2 regions of the Streptomyces sp. NPDC012508 genome follow, and region 1 is predicted to be linked to the other one. Evidence: riboswitches for the same ligand, from Rfam matches in the RefSeq annotation. Region 1 holds a riboswitch; the other holds the start of a gene.
The links. A riboswitch is a leader RNA that binds a small molecule or an ion and turns the genes downstream of it on or off. The one in region 1 is predicted to bind cobalamin.
Positions count from the first base shown of each region.

Region 2: another riboswitch for cobalamin. It lies ahead of cobN (cobaltochelatase subunit CobN); the one in region 1 lies ahead of ACFY8U_RS35105 (energy-coupling factor ABC transporter permease).

Region 1 is NZ_JBIBEO010000013.1:30,167-37,667, reverse strand. Features, by position in the region: gene ACFY8U_RS35120 (ATP-binding cassette domain-containing protein) at 1-491, opposite strand, end outside; gene cbiQ (cobalt ECF transporter T component CbiQ) at 488-1,237, opposite strand; gene ACFY8U_RS35110 (energy-coupling factor ABC transporter substrate-binding protein) at 1,244-1,585, opposite strand; gene ACFY8U_RS35105 (energy-coupling factor ABC transporter permease) at 1,585-2,283, opposite strand; cobalamin riboswitch at 2,312-2,536, opposite strand; gene ACFY8U_RS35100 (PTS-dependent dihydroxyacetone kinase phosphotransferase subunit DhaM) at 2,623-3,045, opposite strand; gene dhaL (dihydroxyacetone kinase subunit DhaL) at 3,042-3,656, opposite strand; gene dhaK (dihydroxyacetone kinase subunit DhaK) at 3,663-4,655, opposite strand; gene ACFY8U_RS35085 (hypothetical protein) at 5,102-5,518, shown strand; gene ACFY8U_RS35080 (hypothetical protein) at 5,798-6,955, shown strand; gene ACFY8U_RS35075 (N-6 DNA methylase) at 7,047-7,501, opposite strand, start outside.
Region 2 is NZ_JBIBEO010000004.1:427,152-434,652, forward strand. Features, by position in the region: gene ACFY8U_RS16215 (precorrin-8X methylmutase) at 1-273, opposite strand, end outside; gene ACFY8U_RS16220 (cobalamin biosynthesis protein CobG) at 288-1,733, opposite strand; cobalamin riboswitch at 1,792-1,925, shown strand; gene cobN (cobaltochelatase subunit CobN) at 1,964-5,575, shown strand; gene abc-f (ribosomal protection-like ABC-F family protein) at 5,572-7,155, opposite strand; gene ACFY8U_RS16235 (nucleoside hydrolase) at 7,263-7,501, opposite strand, start outside.

The DNA of each region.
Region 1 (7,501 bases):
ACCCGGGGGCGCATCGCCACGGCGCCCGCGATCGCGGCCCGCTTCCGCTGTCCGTACGAGAGCAGATGGGTCGGCCGGTCCTCCAGCGCGACGATGTCCAGCGCCTCCAGCGCCTCGCGGACCCGGAGCCGAACCTCCTCCTCCGGCAGCCCCAGATTCATCGGGCCGAACGACACGTCCTGCCCGACCGACGCGGCGAAGAGCTGGTCGTCCGGGTCCTGGACGACCAGCTGCACCGTCGTACGCAGCCGGGTCAGCCCCTTCCGGTCGTACGACACGTCCTCGCCGTCCAGCCGGAGCGCGCCGCTTCCGCAGCGCAGGCCCCCGCTCAGCAGCCGCAGCATCGTCGTCTTGCCGCCGCCGTTGCGGCCGAGGAGCGCCACCGCCCGGCCTTCCGGCACCGCGAAGTCGATGCCGTCGAGGACGACGGGCCCGTCCTCGTACGCGAACGTGGCCTTCACCAGCTCCACGACAGGTGGCGCAGGATTCACGGCAGGGACCTTTCCAGTACGAGAGTGAGGGCGACGAGACCGGCGAGCAGGCCGGCCGTCGACGCGAGGAAGCGGCCCGAGACCGCCGCCTCAGGCACCAGGACCCGCAGCGTCCCGTCGTAACCCCGACCGGCCAGGCCCGTCTGCAGGCGCTGCGCCCGGTCGAAGGCGCGGACGAACGCCGTCGCGCCCAGCCCGGCGAGGGAACGCCAGGTCGCCGCGCGCGTGGTCAGTCCCAGCCGGGCCGCCTGCGCCTGCCGGATTTTGGATATCGCATCCAGAAGAAGAAAACTGATCCTGTACATCACCAGGGCCACGTCCACCACGGGCGCCGGCACCCCGGCCCGCACCAGGCGGGGCAGTACGTCGGACACGGGCGTCGTGAAGGCGAACAGCAGCACGCCCAGCGACGCGGACGAGGTCCGCAGCAACAACTCACCCGCGTGAACGGGACCGTCGTGCGCGAGCGCCACCATGCCGCGGTCCCCGCCCACCTCGAAGAGCAGCGGGATCGCCCCCGTCACACAGAAGCCCAGAGGGATACGGAACGCGCGCCACAGCTGACGCCCCGGCACCCCGGCCGGCCCGAGGAGGACGGCCAGGGTGGCCGCCGCGACCAGGACGGCACCGGGCCACGGCGGCAGGCACACCGCGCAGAGCGTCAGACCGAAGCCGAGCACGGCTTTCTCGCACGGGTGGCGGCGGCGCCAGCGACTGCTGTGCGCCGCCGCGTCGATCGGCAGCACCGGCGGCTACTCGCCGACGGACGCCGACCGCAGCGCCTTCGCGTCGGCGCGGGCCTCGCCCTGCTTGCGGCCCTTGTGCAGACCGAAGTAGTACGCGAGCACCCCGGCGCCGATGGCGGCCTGCAGGGCGAAGAGCGCCGACTCGATCTCACCGGAAGCGGGCTCGTACAGCGGGGAGAACCACGGCTCGTAGTCGGGATCGATCTCCGAGATCGCCGTCTCGGCCTCGGCGTCGGCGCCCGTGAACGGCTCCTCCTTGTGGTCGCCGAGCCCCAGGACCAGCGGGAGCACGGCCAGCGCCGCGACGACGAGCAGCAGCAGCGTGTTGATCTTCGCGTTCCGGCTCATCAGGCGCTCGCCTCCGCGTTCTCGTTCTTCTTCCGGGACGGGAGCAGGATGCCGAGGCGGGTCAGGTCCGCCTTGCTGGACTGCGTGAGCAGCCGCATGACGAGTACCGTCAGCAGACCTTCACTGACGGCGAGCGGCAGCTGCGTGACGGCGAAGATCCCGCCGAACTTGGCCAGCGCACCCAGCACACCGCTGCCCGGGTCCGGGAAGGCCAGCGCGAGCTGGACGCTGGTCACGCAGTACGTCGACAGGTCGGCGACGAACGCCCCGAAGAACACGCTCACCATGAGCGGCACGTCGAAGCGGCGCAGCAGCCAGTACGTACCGAAACCGGCCCACGGCCCGACGATCGCCATGGAGAAGACGTTGGCGCCGAGTGTGGTGAGCCCGCCGTGGGCGAGCAGCAGCGCCTGGAACAGCAGCGTGATCGTGCCAAGGACCGCCATCACGGGCGGACGGAACAGGATCGCGCCCAGTCCCGTCCCGGTCGGGTGCGAGCAACTGCCCGTCACCGACGGAATCTTGAGCGCGGACAGAACGAAGGTGAACGCACCGGACGCACCGAGCAGCAGGGTGGACTCGGGGTTGGCCTTGACCTCACGGGTCAGGGCGCGGACACCGTGGACGACAAAGGGAGCGGACGCGACGCCCCAGGCGGCCGCGTGCACAGGGGGCAGATACCCCTCGGCTATATGCATGGTTGGGAGACCCTCTCCAGCACCTCGTGGATGGACAACGCACCCTGGCCGGTCTCCTGGCTGACGGGTCATGCCGCCGCGGCTCCGCCTTCCCACACCTCCGCGGTCTCCCGCGGCGGTCCAGTGGCTTCCCCGGAGGGATGGAGCCGGACTTCCCGATCACAGTGGCGAGGGCCGCACCGGTACCGCACCGGTTTCCCGTACACCAAGGCGCTGTGACATTAGTGGGTTGACCAGGTACATCACAACACGGGTGCTCCCGGGGACGGTGTGTGACGGATCTCCCGCGCGCCCCACGCACCCCTGTCGGCCCCCTGCGCACGCCTCCCGCGCCCCGCCTCACACCTTCCGGTACGTGTACGCCTCCGAGGCCGCTGCCACCACCGCGTCCAGGTCCCCGCCGGCGCTCGCCGTGACGAGGGCGGCGACGGCGCCCTCGACGAACGGTGCGTCCACGAGGCGCGAACCCTCCGGCAGCTCGTCCTCCTCGGCGAGGAGCGCCTTGACGGTGAGGACGGCACTGCCGAGGTCGACGAGGAGGGCCACTCCGGCGCCCCCGTCGACCGCCTTCGCCGCCTCGACGATCCGCTCGGAACTCGTGCCGAGACCCCCGCCGGGAGCGCCCCCGGCCGCGGCGACGGGCGCGGTCGGCCCACCGCCCGCGAGCCCCTGGGCCAGCACGGCGACGGCGTCGGCCACGGCCGCGCTGTGCGAGACCAGCACGATGCCCACCGTTCCCGCCACGCCCACCTGACCGGTCACGCGGCAGCCACCTCCGCAAGGGCGGCGATCAGCAGGGCCGACGAGGTGGCCCCGGGATCCTGATGCCCGATGGAACGTTCGCCCAGATAGCTCGCCCTGCCCTTGCGCGCCTGGAGGGGTACGGTCGCGAGGGCGCCGCGCTCGGCCGCGTCCCGGGCGGCGGCGAAGGAGTCACCGAGCGCCTCGGCCGCCGGAACGAGCGCGTCCAGCATGGTCTTGTCCCCGACCTGGGCTCCGCCGAGCTGCCCGACGGCGGCGACCCCGGCGGCCAGGGCCGCGGCCAGGTCCTCCCGCGTCACCGAAGGGGCATCGCCGAGCGCCTTGCCGGTCCGTCGCAACAGCGTCCCGTACAGCGGCCCGGACGCGCCCCCCACGGTGGAGATCAACTGCCGCCCCGCGGCGACGAGTACGGCTCCCGGGGTCTCGGGCGACTCCTTCTCCAGCACGTCGGCCACGGCGGCGAACCCCCGCTTCAGATTGGCCCCGTGGTCCGCGTCGCCGATCGCCGAGTCGAGCTCGGTGAGGCGCTCGGCCTCACGGTCGATCACGGCCGCGGCCGAGGTCAGCCAACGACGGAAGAACGCGGCGTCGCACTCGCTCACTTCGGGCATCCCCTCTCACCGGCCCCAGCGCAGCGCCGGAGTCTGCACGGGCGCGTCCCAGAGCCGCAGCAGCTCCTCGTCGGCCTCGCAGAGCGTCACCGAGCAGCCGGCCATGTCGAGCGAGGTCACATAGTTGCCGACCAGCGTGCGGGCGACCGGGACCCCGCGCTCGCTCAGCACGCGCTGCACCTCGGCGTTGAACCCGTACAGTTCGAGCAGCGGCGTCGCGCCCATCCCGTTCACGAGGGCGAGGACCGGTCCGGACGGCCGCAGGTCCTCCAGTACGGCGTCGACGGCCACGTCCGCGATCTCTCCCGAAGTCATCATGGGCCGCCGCTCACGCCCCGGCTCCCCATGGATGCCGATACCCAACTCCAGCTTGCCCTCGGGAAGTTCGAACGTGGGGCTGCCCTTCGCTGGTGTGGTGCAGGCGCTCAGCGCCACACCGAAACTCCGTGACCGCTCGTTCACCCGGCGCGCGACGGCCTCCACCCGCTCCAGCGGCGCACCCTCCTCGGCAGCCGCCCCGGCGATCTTCTCCACGAAGAGCGTCGCCCCGGTCCCGCGCCGCCCGGCGGTGTACAGACTGTCCGTCACCGCCACGTCGTCGTCGACGAGCACCTTGGCGATCTGGATGCCCTCGTCCTCCGCGAGCTCGGCGGCCATCTCGAAGTTGAGCACGTCACCGGTGTAGTTCTTGACGACGAACAGCACGCCGGCCCCGCTGTCGACGGCGGCGGCGGCGCGCACCATCTGGTCGGGCACGGGCGACGTGAACACCTCCCCGGGGCACGCGGCCGCCAGCATCCCGGGCCCGACGAACCCCCCGTGCAAGGGCTCATGCCCCGACCCGCCCCCGGACACCAGCCCCACCTTCCCGGCGACGGGCGCGTCGCGGCGCAGGACGACACGGTTCTCGACATCGACGGTGAGCTCGGGATGCGCGGCGGCCATCCCGCGCAGCGCATCGGCGACGACGGTCTCCGGGACGTTGATGAGCATCCTCATGGGTACCTCCTGGTGAGAGTGACAGGCGATCCGCTGAGCAGGGTTTTCGCAGGTCAGAGCGGGCGAGACCGGTTGTTGATCTTGGCGGTTCGCGGCGTCCGGCGGCGGTCCCGGGCGGTACCGATGCTGACCTGTTGCTGACTTTCCTGACTGCCCGTCAGGGATGGGTTGGGCTGGGCGGTCTTTGCACTTGTGCATGATGGCGCAATTATCGGCATGGGAGTGCGGTTGCGCACCGGTGCGTCGAGGCCGCAGGTGCCCGATCCCGTGTCGGCAGGCTTCGTGCGGCGCCTCGGGGCTCGGCCGTGGCCAACTGGACAGCGAGTGTCCGCGTGGAGAGCGTGCTCGAAACGCAGGCCACGGAAGGGGCGGCGGGTAATACAGTTCTTGGCCGTGGACTCCCCGGATGAGGAGTCCGTTGCGGCGTCCTGGGGAAGTGATGCGCGATGGGGCTGTCGGGCGGGACGGCGGACAAAGCGGGCAACCGATATGAGGACTGGTGGACCGCGCTGAAGGTTGCGGACCTCCTGCGCGGAGAGGCCTCGCGGATCCGTCTTGAGCCTGTGGGGCAGGCTGGTGAAGGCATTGAGTTCCAGCTCGTGGCCAAGGGTGAAACCTGGTGCGATCAGGTGAAGGACGTGCCTTCGCGGGGGCCCTGGACGCTGCGATCCGCGGCAGCCCTTCTCCAGGCCGTCGCGAGTCACCTTGCAGCCGGCAGGAAGGTGCGACTCGTTCTCTCGACCGGATCGCCCGCATTGCGCGACCTTGCCGACCGCGCCAGGGCCGCCGTGACCCTCGCTGAGTTCGAAGAGATTCTTACCGGCCCTCAAGGGAACGACTTTACGGCTCTGTGCGGAGTTTGAGCCGACGACGGCAAACCCGCAGAGCGGGAGACGATCTGGCGATATCTTCAGTCCGTTTACGTCAAGGAGTACTCACCAGAGAACCTGCGTGAGCTCGTCCACATCATTTACGAGCAACTTTTCGTAGGGAACCCTGAGGGAATCGTCAGGCAACTGAGTGGATACCTGGACGACAACCTCCACAAGTGGCTCACCGGGTCGGAGATCCGTAACCATTTGCTCTCTCTTGACGGAGTTCGACTCCGGCTGTTGGCCGGAGACAGCAATACGCTCAATGCCTTGGCGGCCACCACGGACGGGTTCCTGCGGCACGTGCGGGACAGGGCGCCCGCCCTTGGACTGGCCGCGCGTCCTCACCTCGACCAGCTGCACGGTCGGTTGGTGGTCGAGGACGGTCCGCAGATCGTGCTGTGCGAGGGAGGGGCGGGCTCGGGCAAGTCGACGGTTGCCGCCGATGTACTGGAACGTCTCGCAGGCCATGGGTGGCCGACCGCCGTCGTTCGTATGGACCGAGCCGATCCGTCGGTGCGAACGGCGAGGGACCTCGGCGCCATGATGAATCTGCAGGATTCGCGGGGGGTCCTGCTGCCCGGAGTCGCCGATGGGGGGCCTGGGCTCTTCGTCATCGATCAACTGGACGCCGTCAGCCTGTACAGCGGTCGCATGGCAGATGTCTTCGAGGCCGTTGAGGATGTGCTCGCTCAGCTCTCGGCAGCGCCGAACATCAAGGTGCTCTTGGTGGTCCGCACCGTCGACATCGAACAGGACGGCAGGCTCAGCAGACTGATGACGGCGGACGCCCGAGCGGAGAGATTCCCCGTGGGGGAGCTGACCGAAGAGTCGGTGCGCGCCGTACTCACCGCGGGTGGGAACACCCCCGACAGCCTGAGCCCGGTGACTCTGGACCTGCTGCGCACCCCCCTGCACCTGGCGGTCTTCGGCACCCTCCCCCCTGCTGCCCGCCCTATGCCCTACCGGACTCTGCAGCAGCTCTACGGCGGTTACACCAAGGAGGTGCGCAGACGCATAGGAATCAGGAGGGAAGGCTTCGACTGGCAGGGGATCACCGGCGCCCTCTGCGCCTCCATGAGCGACCGGGAGAGTCTGCAGGCGCCCCTCTCCCTCCTCGACGGCTACGCGCCGGAGGATGTCGAGGCATTGAAGTCGCAAGGGGTCCTGGTGGGAGACCAGGAACACATCGGCTTCTTCCACGAGACGTACTTCGACTACCTATTCGCCCGGTCCTTCCTCGCGACCGGAAGGGACGTCCACGACTTCCTGGCCAGCTCCGGACAGCACCTCTTCAGACGGGCGCAGACCCGCCAGATCCTCGAGCACCTCGCCGGTACGGACCGCGACCGGTTCCGCGAGACCACGGCACGGCTGCTTGGCTCCACACGGATCCGCTCCCACCTGCACGACGTGATCACGAGGTGACCACCCCGACCCAGACGACCAACTACGAGCTCGAGGTCTGCTGACCGACCCCGACGTCGAACTCCATCGGTTCAGAGGCCGCGACGGCCCGTCAGTCGAAGATCGCGTACAGGTTCCTCATCAGGGACGCCGGTCGCTCGCGGGGGCGCGGCGGCGGCTCCTGCGAGGCGGTTCCGACGTACCGCCCCGGGGCGAGCGCGTAGCCCTGCTCGCGTACCGCGGCCAGATCCACCGAGCGGCGGAAACCGGGCTCGTCCCGGTACACGAGACCGGCGTCCCGCGCCGAGGGCGTGCCCCGCCATGCGTGGTAGCTGGTGGCGATCCTGTCGATGTCGTCCAAGGTGAGCACACGTTCCGTGCGGTCCGCCATGGTGCCCGTCCGACGGGCGTCGACGAACAGGATCTGCCCCCGGCGATCCGTCAGGTCCTTCGCACCCTGGGAGGACTTGTCCTCGGTCAGGATCCAGAGGCAGGCCGGGATCGACGTCGTACGGAACAGTCGGCTCGGCAGCGCGATCAGGCACGCGACGCGATCCGCCTCCGCCA
Region 2 (7,501 bases), on a different contig from region 1:
GTCGGCGGGCAGCCGCTTGCGGGTCACACCGCTGGCGACCATCTGCGCGTCGCAGAGGACGGGTGCGCCGGCGCGCAGGGCGGCGCGGGCGCGGGAGACGACCTGCGGGGAGTAGGCGAGGTCGCGGACGAGGTCGGTCATGCCGCAGGCGTGGATCATGCGGACGGCGACCGTGGCGACGTCGGCGGGCAGATCCGCGAGGTCCGCCTCGGCGCGGATCGTGGCAAAGGACTGGCGGTAGATCTCCGCGCCGTCCTTCTCGTAGGCGAACATCGTGTCGTTCTCGCTCATCTCGTTGTGCGGGCCGTTGCGACTGCTTCGGTCAGGGAGTTACGGGGGGTGGGGCGGCCGTCCACGAGGTAGGTGCCCTCGGCGGTGGCGACGACGTCGACCCAGGTGCCGGGGGCGCCTTGGGGGTGGCCGCAGCGGCGCTCGCACCCGGAGAAGTGGACGGGGACGCCGGGCGCGCCGGGAACGGCGTCCGCGCGGACGTCGGCGAGGGACTTGGCACAGCCGGGCCGCCCGGTGCAGGCGCCGACGCCGACCCGGGGGTCGTCGGGTCGGGTGATCAGCCCGGCCGCGTCCAGCTCGGGAAGCCGTGTGCTGGGGGACCCGACGACGACGGCCCCGCGCCAGGGCGTGAGCCGCACCTCGTCGGCGGGCAGCAGCGCGCGCAGTTGGGCGACGGTCAGCCGCCCGAGGGGCGCGAGGACGTGCAGCGCGTCGCTGCCGAGGAGCCCGGGCGCGGGCGGCGCGCCGTGCGGCAGCGGCGGCGCGGGGACGACGGGACGGGCGTCGACCCCGGCCCGCGCGAGCGCGGCGGCGAGGTCGAGGAGGCCGGCCCCGGCGCCCGGCGCGTCGGTCGTTCCGGCGCCCGCGCCCGGGGAGTCCGCGGGTCGGAGGCCCGGCAGCTTTTTCGCGTCGGCGGCGTCGATGGCCTCCGCGCCCGTCGCGCCGGCGCCCGGCAGCTCCTTCACACGCCACGCGCCGTTCCCGGCCGCTTGCGCGGCCCGCAGGAACGCGTCGGCCGCGGCGAGCGCCGCTCGCGGCGCGTCGGCGCCCGCGACGCGGAACGCCTGCCCGCCGACGTACAGCAGGGCGTCGGCCGCGCGCGGGACCGCGCCGACCAAGCCCCCCGCCGAGGCCCGCGCTCCGCCGGGCGGTCGGCTGCCGCCCGTGACCCGGGCTTCGTCCGCCCAGGGTCCTGCTGCGATCAAGGTCACATCTCCCCCGAGACCGGCCACGTCACCGCGGCCGTCGTCCAGGGCGAAGAGGAAGCGGCCCGACAGGGCAGCCGTCCAGGGCTCCGCGCACAGCAGCGCGTCCAGCTCGCGGGCCCACAACTGCACGTCCGCGTGGCCGAGTCCGTCCAGTCCGGCCGTCGGCGAGGCGACGATGTTGCGGACGCGTTCGTGGGTGTCCGAGGGGAGAAGGCCCGCTTCCGTCAGGCGGTCCGCGAGTTCCGCGCCGCAGCCCTCGCCGAGGCCCCGCAGCTCCACGTTCCCCCGGGACGTGACCGTAACCCGGCCGTCGCCCAGAGACTCCGCCGCCGACGCCAGGACGTCGATCTGACGTGGCGTCAACAAGCCTGCGGGCAGGCGCAGTCGGGCGAGACCGCCGTCGTCGGCGGGGTGCAGGCGCAGCGCGCCGGGGCAGGCGTCGCCGCGGTCCCGTATGAGAGGTTCGCCCCGGTTGGGCGTTGTGGGTGGGGTGGGCGACATGGCCGCGAGCATACCCACGTGATTCCGGGCGACCCCTGGGGACGACCCCTCCCCGCCGTGCGCACGATCTACTATGCAGAACGGCATGGGGTCCCAGGACCCCGGGGAGGAAGCCCGGTGAGAATCCGGCGCGGTCCCGCCACTGTGAGCCAGGCCCCGGAAGGGGCCGGGTGAGTCAGGAACTCCCGCCGTCCATACGACCACCCGGGGCGCGGACAACCCCGAGGAAGGCCTGCGCACGCATGCGAATTCTGTTGCTGTCGCACTCCGACACCGACCTGCTCAGCGCCCGCGCGGCCGGCGGCCCCGTCGCGTACCGGTTCGCCAACCCCTCCCGTCTCGCCCTGGACGATCTGCCCGGGCTGCTGGACGACGTCGACCTCGTTCTCGTACGGCTCCTCGGCGGTCTGCGTGCCTGGGAGGAGGGCCTCGAGGCCCTGCGGACGGCGGAGAAGCCGCTGGTCGTGCTCTCCGGCGAACAGGCCCCCGACGCCCAGCTGATGGAGGCCTCCACCGTCCCCGTCGGCGTCGCCACCGAGGCGCACGCCTACCTGGCGCACGGCGGCCCCGCCAACCTGGAGCAGCTGGCGCGCTTCCTCTCCGACACCGTGCTGCTCACCGGCCACGGCTTCGACGCCCCGGCCGCCGCGCCCACCTGGGGCCCGCTGGAGCGCACGCCCCGGACGACCGACGGCCCGACGGTCGCCGTGCTCTACTACCGCGCCCACCACATGAGCGGGAACACCGCCTTCGTCGACTCGCTCTGCGAGGCGATCGAGGACCAGGGCGCCCGCGCCCTGCCGCTCTACGTCGCCTCCCTGCGCGCCCCCGAGCCGGAGCTGCTCGACACCCTGCGCGCGGCCGACGCGATCGTCACCACGGTCCTCGCGGCCGGCGGCACCAAGCCCGCCGAGGCGCAGGCCGGCGGCGACGAGGAGGCGTGGGACGCGGGCGCGCTCGCCGCCCTCGACGTACCGATCCTGCAGGCGCTCTGCCTCACCGGCTCGCGCGCGGCCTGGGAGGAGAACGACGAGGGTCTCTCCCCGCTGGACGCCGCGAGCCAGGTCGCCGTGCCCGAGTTCGACGGCCGGCTCATCACCGTCCCGTTCTCCTTCAAGGAGATCGACGAGGACGGCCTCCCGGCCTATGTCGCCGACACCGAGCGCGCCGCGCGCGTCGCCGGGATCGCGGTACGGCACGCCCGGCTGCGCCACATCCCGAACGCCGGGAAGAAGCTCGCCCTGGTCCTCTCCGCGTACCCGACCAAGCACTCCCGGATCGGCAACGCGGTCGGCCTCGACACCCCCGCCTCCGCCGTCGCGCTCCTGCGCCGCCTGCGCGAGGAGGGGTACGACTTCGGCCCCGTCGAGGAGATCCCGGGCCTGGTCTCGGGCGACGGCGACGAGCTGATCTACGCCCTGATCGAGGCGGGCGGCCACGACCAGGACTGGCTGACGGAGGAGCAGCTCGCCCGCAACCCCGTCCGTATCCCGGCCGCCGACTACAAGCGCTGGTACGCGACGCTCCCGGCCGAGCTGCGGGAGGCCGTCGAGGAGCACTGGGGCCCGGCGCCGGGCGAGATGTTCCTCGACCGGTCCCGCAACCCCGAGGGCGACATCGTCCTCGCCGCCCTGCGGCGCGGGAACCTGCTGATCCTCATCCAGCCGCCGCGCGGCTTCGGCGAGAACCCGATTGCGATCTACCACGACCCCGATCTCCCGCCGTCCCACCACTACCTGGCCGCCTACCGCTGGATCGCGGCGCGCGCCGAGGACGGCGGCTTCGGCGCGGACGCGATGGTCCACCTCGGCAAGCACGGCAACCTGGAGTGGCTGCCCGGCAAGAACGCGGGCCTGTCCGCCGCCTGCGGCCCGGACGCGGCGCTCGGCGACATCCCCCTGGTCTACCCGTTCCTGGTCAACGACCCGGGCGAGGGCACGCAGGCCAAGCGGCGCGTGCACGCGACCCTGGTCGACCACCTGGTGCCGCCGATGGCGCGCGCCGACTCGTACGGCGACATCGCGCGCCTGGAGCAGCTGCTCGACGAGTACGCGCAGATCTCCTCCATGGACCCGTCCAAGCTGCCGGCGATCCGCGCGCAGATCTGGACGCTGATCCAGGCGGCGAAGCTCGACCACGACCTGGGACTCGAGGACCGTCCGGAGGACGACGGCTTCGACGATTTCCTGCTGCATGTCGACGGCTGGCTGTGCGAGGTCAAGGACGCGCAGATCAGGGACGGTCTGCATGTGCTCGGCGGTGCCCCGACCGGCCCCGAGCGCGTGAACCTGGTCCTCTCGATCCTGCGCGCCCGGCAGATCTGGGGCGGTACGCAGGCCCTGCCGGGTCTCCGTGAGGCCCTGGGTCTGGACGAGTCCGCCGCGACCCGGACCACCGCCGACGAGGCGGAGGCGACGGCGCGCGAGCTGGTCGAGGCGATGGAGGCGGCGGACTGGTCCGTGGACGCGGTCCCGGCGGTGGCCGAGGCGTACGGTCCCGACGTCGCCGCCGTGCTGCGCTTCGCCTGCGAGCAGGTCGTGCCGCGGCTCGCCGCCACGACCGACGAACTCGCGCACGCCGTGCACGCGTTGAACGGCGGCTTCGTCCCGGCCGGCCCCTCCGGGTCACCGCTGCGCGGCCTGGTCAACGTGCTGCCGACCGGCCGCAACTTCTACTCCGTCGACCCCAAGGCCGTCCCCTCCCGCCTCGCGTGGGAGACCGGCCAGGCGCTCGCCGAATCGCTCCTGGAGCGCTACCGCTCCGACAACGGGGAGTGGCCGACCTCCGTCGGGCTCTCCCTCTGGGGTACGAGTGCGATGCGCACGGCGGGCGACGACGTGGCCGAAGCCCTTGCGCTGCTGGGCATCCGCCCCACGTGGGACGACGCCTCGCGCCGGGTGAACGGCCTGGAGCCGATCCCGCTCGCCGAGCTCGGCCGCCCGCGCATCGACGTCACGCTGCGCATCTCGGGCTTCTTCCGGGACGCGTTCCCGCACGTCATCGGGCTCCTCGACGACGCCGTACGGCTGGCCGCCTCGCTCGACGAGCCGGCCGGGGACAACTTCGTACGGGCGCACGCGCAGGCCGACCTGGCCGAGCACGGCGACGAACGGCGCGCGACGACCCGGATCTTCGGCTCGCGGCCGGGTACGTACGGCGCGGGCATCCTCCAGTTGATCGACTCGCGCGACTGGCGGACGGACGCGGACCTCGCCGAGGTGTACACGGTGTGGGGCGGATACGCGTACGGCCGTGGTCTGGAGGGCCGTCCGGCGCGCTCGGAGATGGAGACGGCGTACAAGCGGATCGCCGTGGCCGCGAAGAACACGGACACGCGCGAGCACGACATCGCCGACTCGGACGACTACTTCCAGTACCACGGCGGCATGGTGGCGACCGTCCGTGCGCTGACGGGCACGGCCCCCGAGGCGTACATCGGCGACTCCACCCGCCCGGAGACGGTCCGCACCCGGACCCTGGTCGAGGAGACCTCGCGGGTCTTCCGCGCCCGGGTGGTCAACCCGAAGTGGATCGAGGCGATGCGCCGCCACGGCTACAAGGGCGCGTTCGAGCTGGCGGCGACGGTCGACTACCTCTTCGGCTACGACGCGACGACCGGTGTGGTCGCCGACTGGATGTACGACAAGCTGACGGAGACGTACGTCCTCGACCCGGAGAACCAGGCCTTCCTGAAGGAGGCCAACCCCTGGGCCCTGCACGGCATCGCGGAACGCCTCCTGGAGGCCGAGTCGCGCGGCATGTGGGAGAAGCCGGACCCGGAGACCCTGGCGGCCCTGCGCCAGGTCTTCCTGGACACGGAGGGCGACCTGGAGGACGACGGCTCCGAGGGCTAGGCCTCAACGGAGGCCGGGGCCGGGGTCAGTTCGAGCCGACGGCCCCGGAAGCCCGCGCGGATGCGGCGGTCGTGGGTGACGATCACCAGGGTGCCGGGGTAGGTGGCGAGCGCGGCCTCCAGTTCCTCCACCAGGCCGGGGGCCAGGTGGTTGGTCGGTTCGTCGAGGAGGAGCAGGTCCGCCGGGCGGGTGACCAGGCGGGCCAGCTCCAGCTTGCGGCGCTGGCCCGTCGCCAACTCCCGTACGGGCGTGGTCAGATCGGCCGCTCCGAAGAGCCCGAGCCGGAGCAGCTCCTCCTCCCGGCCCGCCCCGAACGCCGCGGCGACCGTACGGGGGTCGTCCGGAAGCGAGGTGTCCTGGCGGAGCATCCCGACCCGGGGCGGCGCCGTCACCGTCCCGCTGTCCGGGGCGAGTTCGCCCGCGAGGACCCTGAGCAACGTGGTCTTGCCCGCGCCGTTCGGGCCGGTGACCAGGAGGCGCTCGCCGGGGACCAGGTGGAGGGAGTCCAGGCGCAGCCTGCCCTCCACCCGTACGTCCGTCAGCGCGACCGCGCCCGCGTCGCCCTCGATGTCCGTCGTGAACCGCAGTGGTTCCGGGGGCGGCGGCACCGGGTTCTCGGTGAGCCGGTGGAGCTTCTCCCGGGCGGCCCGGATCCGGCTCATCGCACCGTGCGCGCGTGACCGGGCCCGGAACGCGCCCGCCCCGCTGAAGGACGCCGGGGCCTTGCGCGGGATGGCGGAGAAGCGGTCGATGTTCGTGTCGGCGAGCGCCGAGTGGCGGGCGGTCTCGGCCCGCCACTCCTCGTACTCCCGCTCCCACCGGGCCCGTTCGGCGGCCCGCCCGGCCAGATAGCCGGCGTAGCCGTTGCCGTACCGGCGCACTGTGCGCTGCTCGTGGTCGACCTCCAGGACGGCGGTGGTGACCGCGTCGAGGAAGGCGCGGTCGTGGGTGACGGCGACGACCGTCCCCCGGTGGGTGCGCAGCCGTTCCTCCAGCCAGGCCACGGCCTCGTCGTCGAGGTCGTTGGTCGGCTCGTCGAGCAGCAGCAGTTCGGGGTCGGCGGCGAGGGTCGCGGCGAGCGCGAGGCGCGAGCGCTGCCCGCCGGAGAGGGTGCCGAGGGGGCGGTCGCGGTCGAGCGGTGCGCGCTCGCCGAGTTGCCGGAGCGTCGTCTCGACCCGCCGGTCGGCGTCCCGCCCGCCCCGCGCCTCGTACGCGACGAGGAGCGCGGCGTATCCGTCGAGGTCCTCGGTGTGCGCGAGCGTCGCCTCGGCCGCCCGGATCGCCCGCTCCAGCTTCCGTACGTCGGCGAGCGCGGCGTCGACGGCGTCGCCGGCGGTCGCGGTGCCCGGGAGGTCCAGGGTCTGGGCGAGGTGGCCGAGACCGCCGGGGGAGTCGACGGTGACGGTGCCGTTGTCGGACGGCTCCAGGCCGGCGAGGAGCCGGAGGAGGGTCGACTTCCCGGAGCCGTTGTCGCCGACGACCCCGACGCGTTCGCCGGGCCGGACGGTGAGGGAGACGCGGTCGAGGACGAGCCGGTCGTCGTAGCGCTTGGTGACGTCGGTGAGATGGACACGGAACAAGGGCGGATCCTTCGCCTGGGCGACAGGGAACAGTGATACGAGACGTCTCGTCTCGTGTTGTTCGACCATAGAGGCCTGCTCGCCCTTCCGCAAGACGCTGCGTCTCGTCAGTCCCCGGCGTGCTCGCCCAGCACCCGCACGGCCTCCACGATCAGCTCCCAGAAACCTGCGACGTCGACCTCCATGCCCACCTCCGCGTTGGCCGGGCGGCCCGTCACTCCCAGCAGGTCCACCACTGTGGCGCCCCGCGTGTACGTGCCCGTCAGCTCGACCGACACCGCCGCCCGCACCAGGCTGATCAGCGACGGGTCGATCAGATGCGCCACGGTCAGCGGATCGTGCAGCG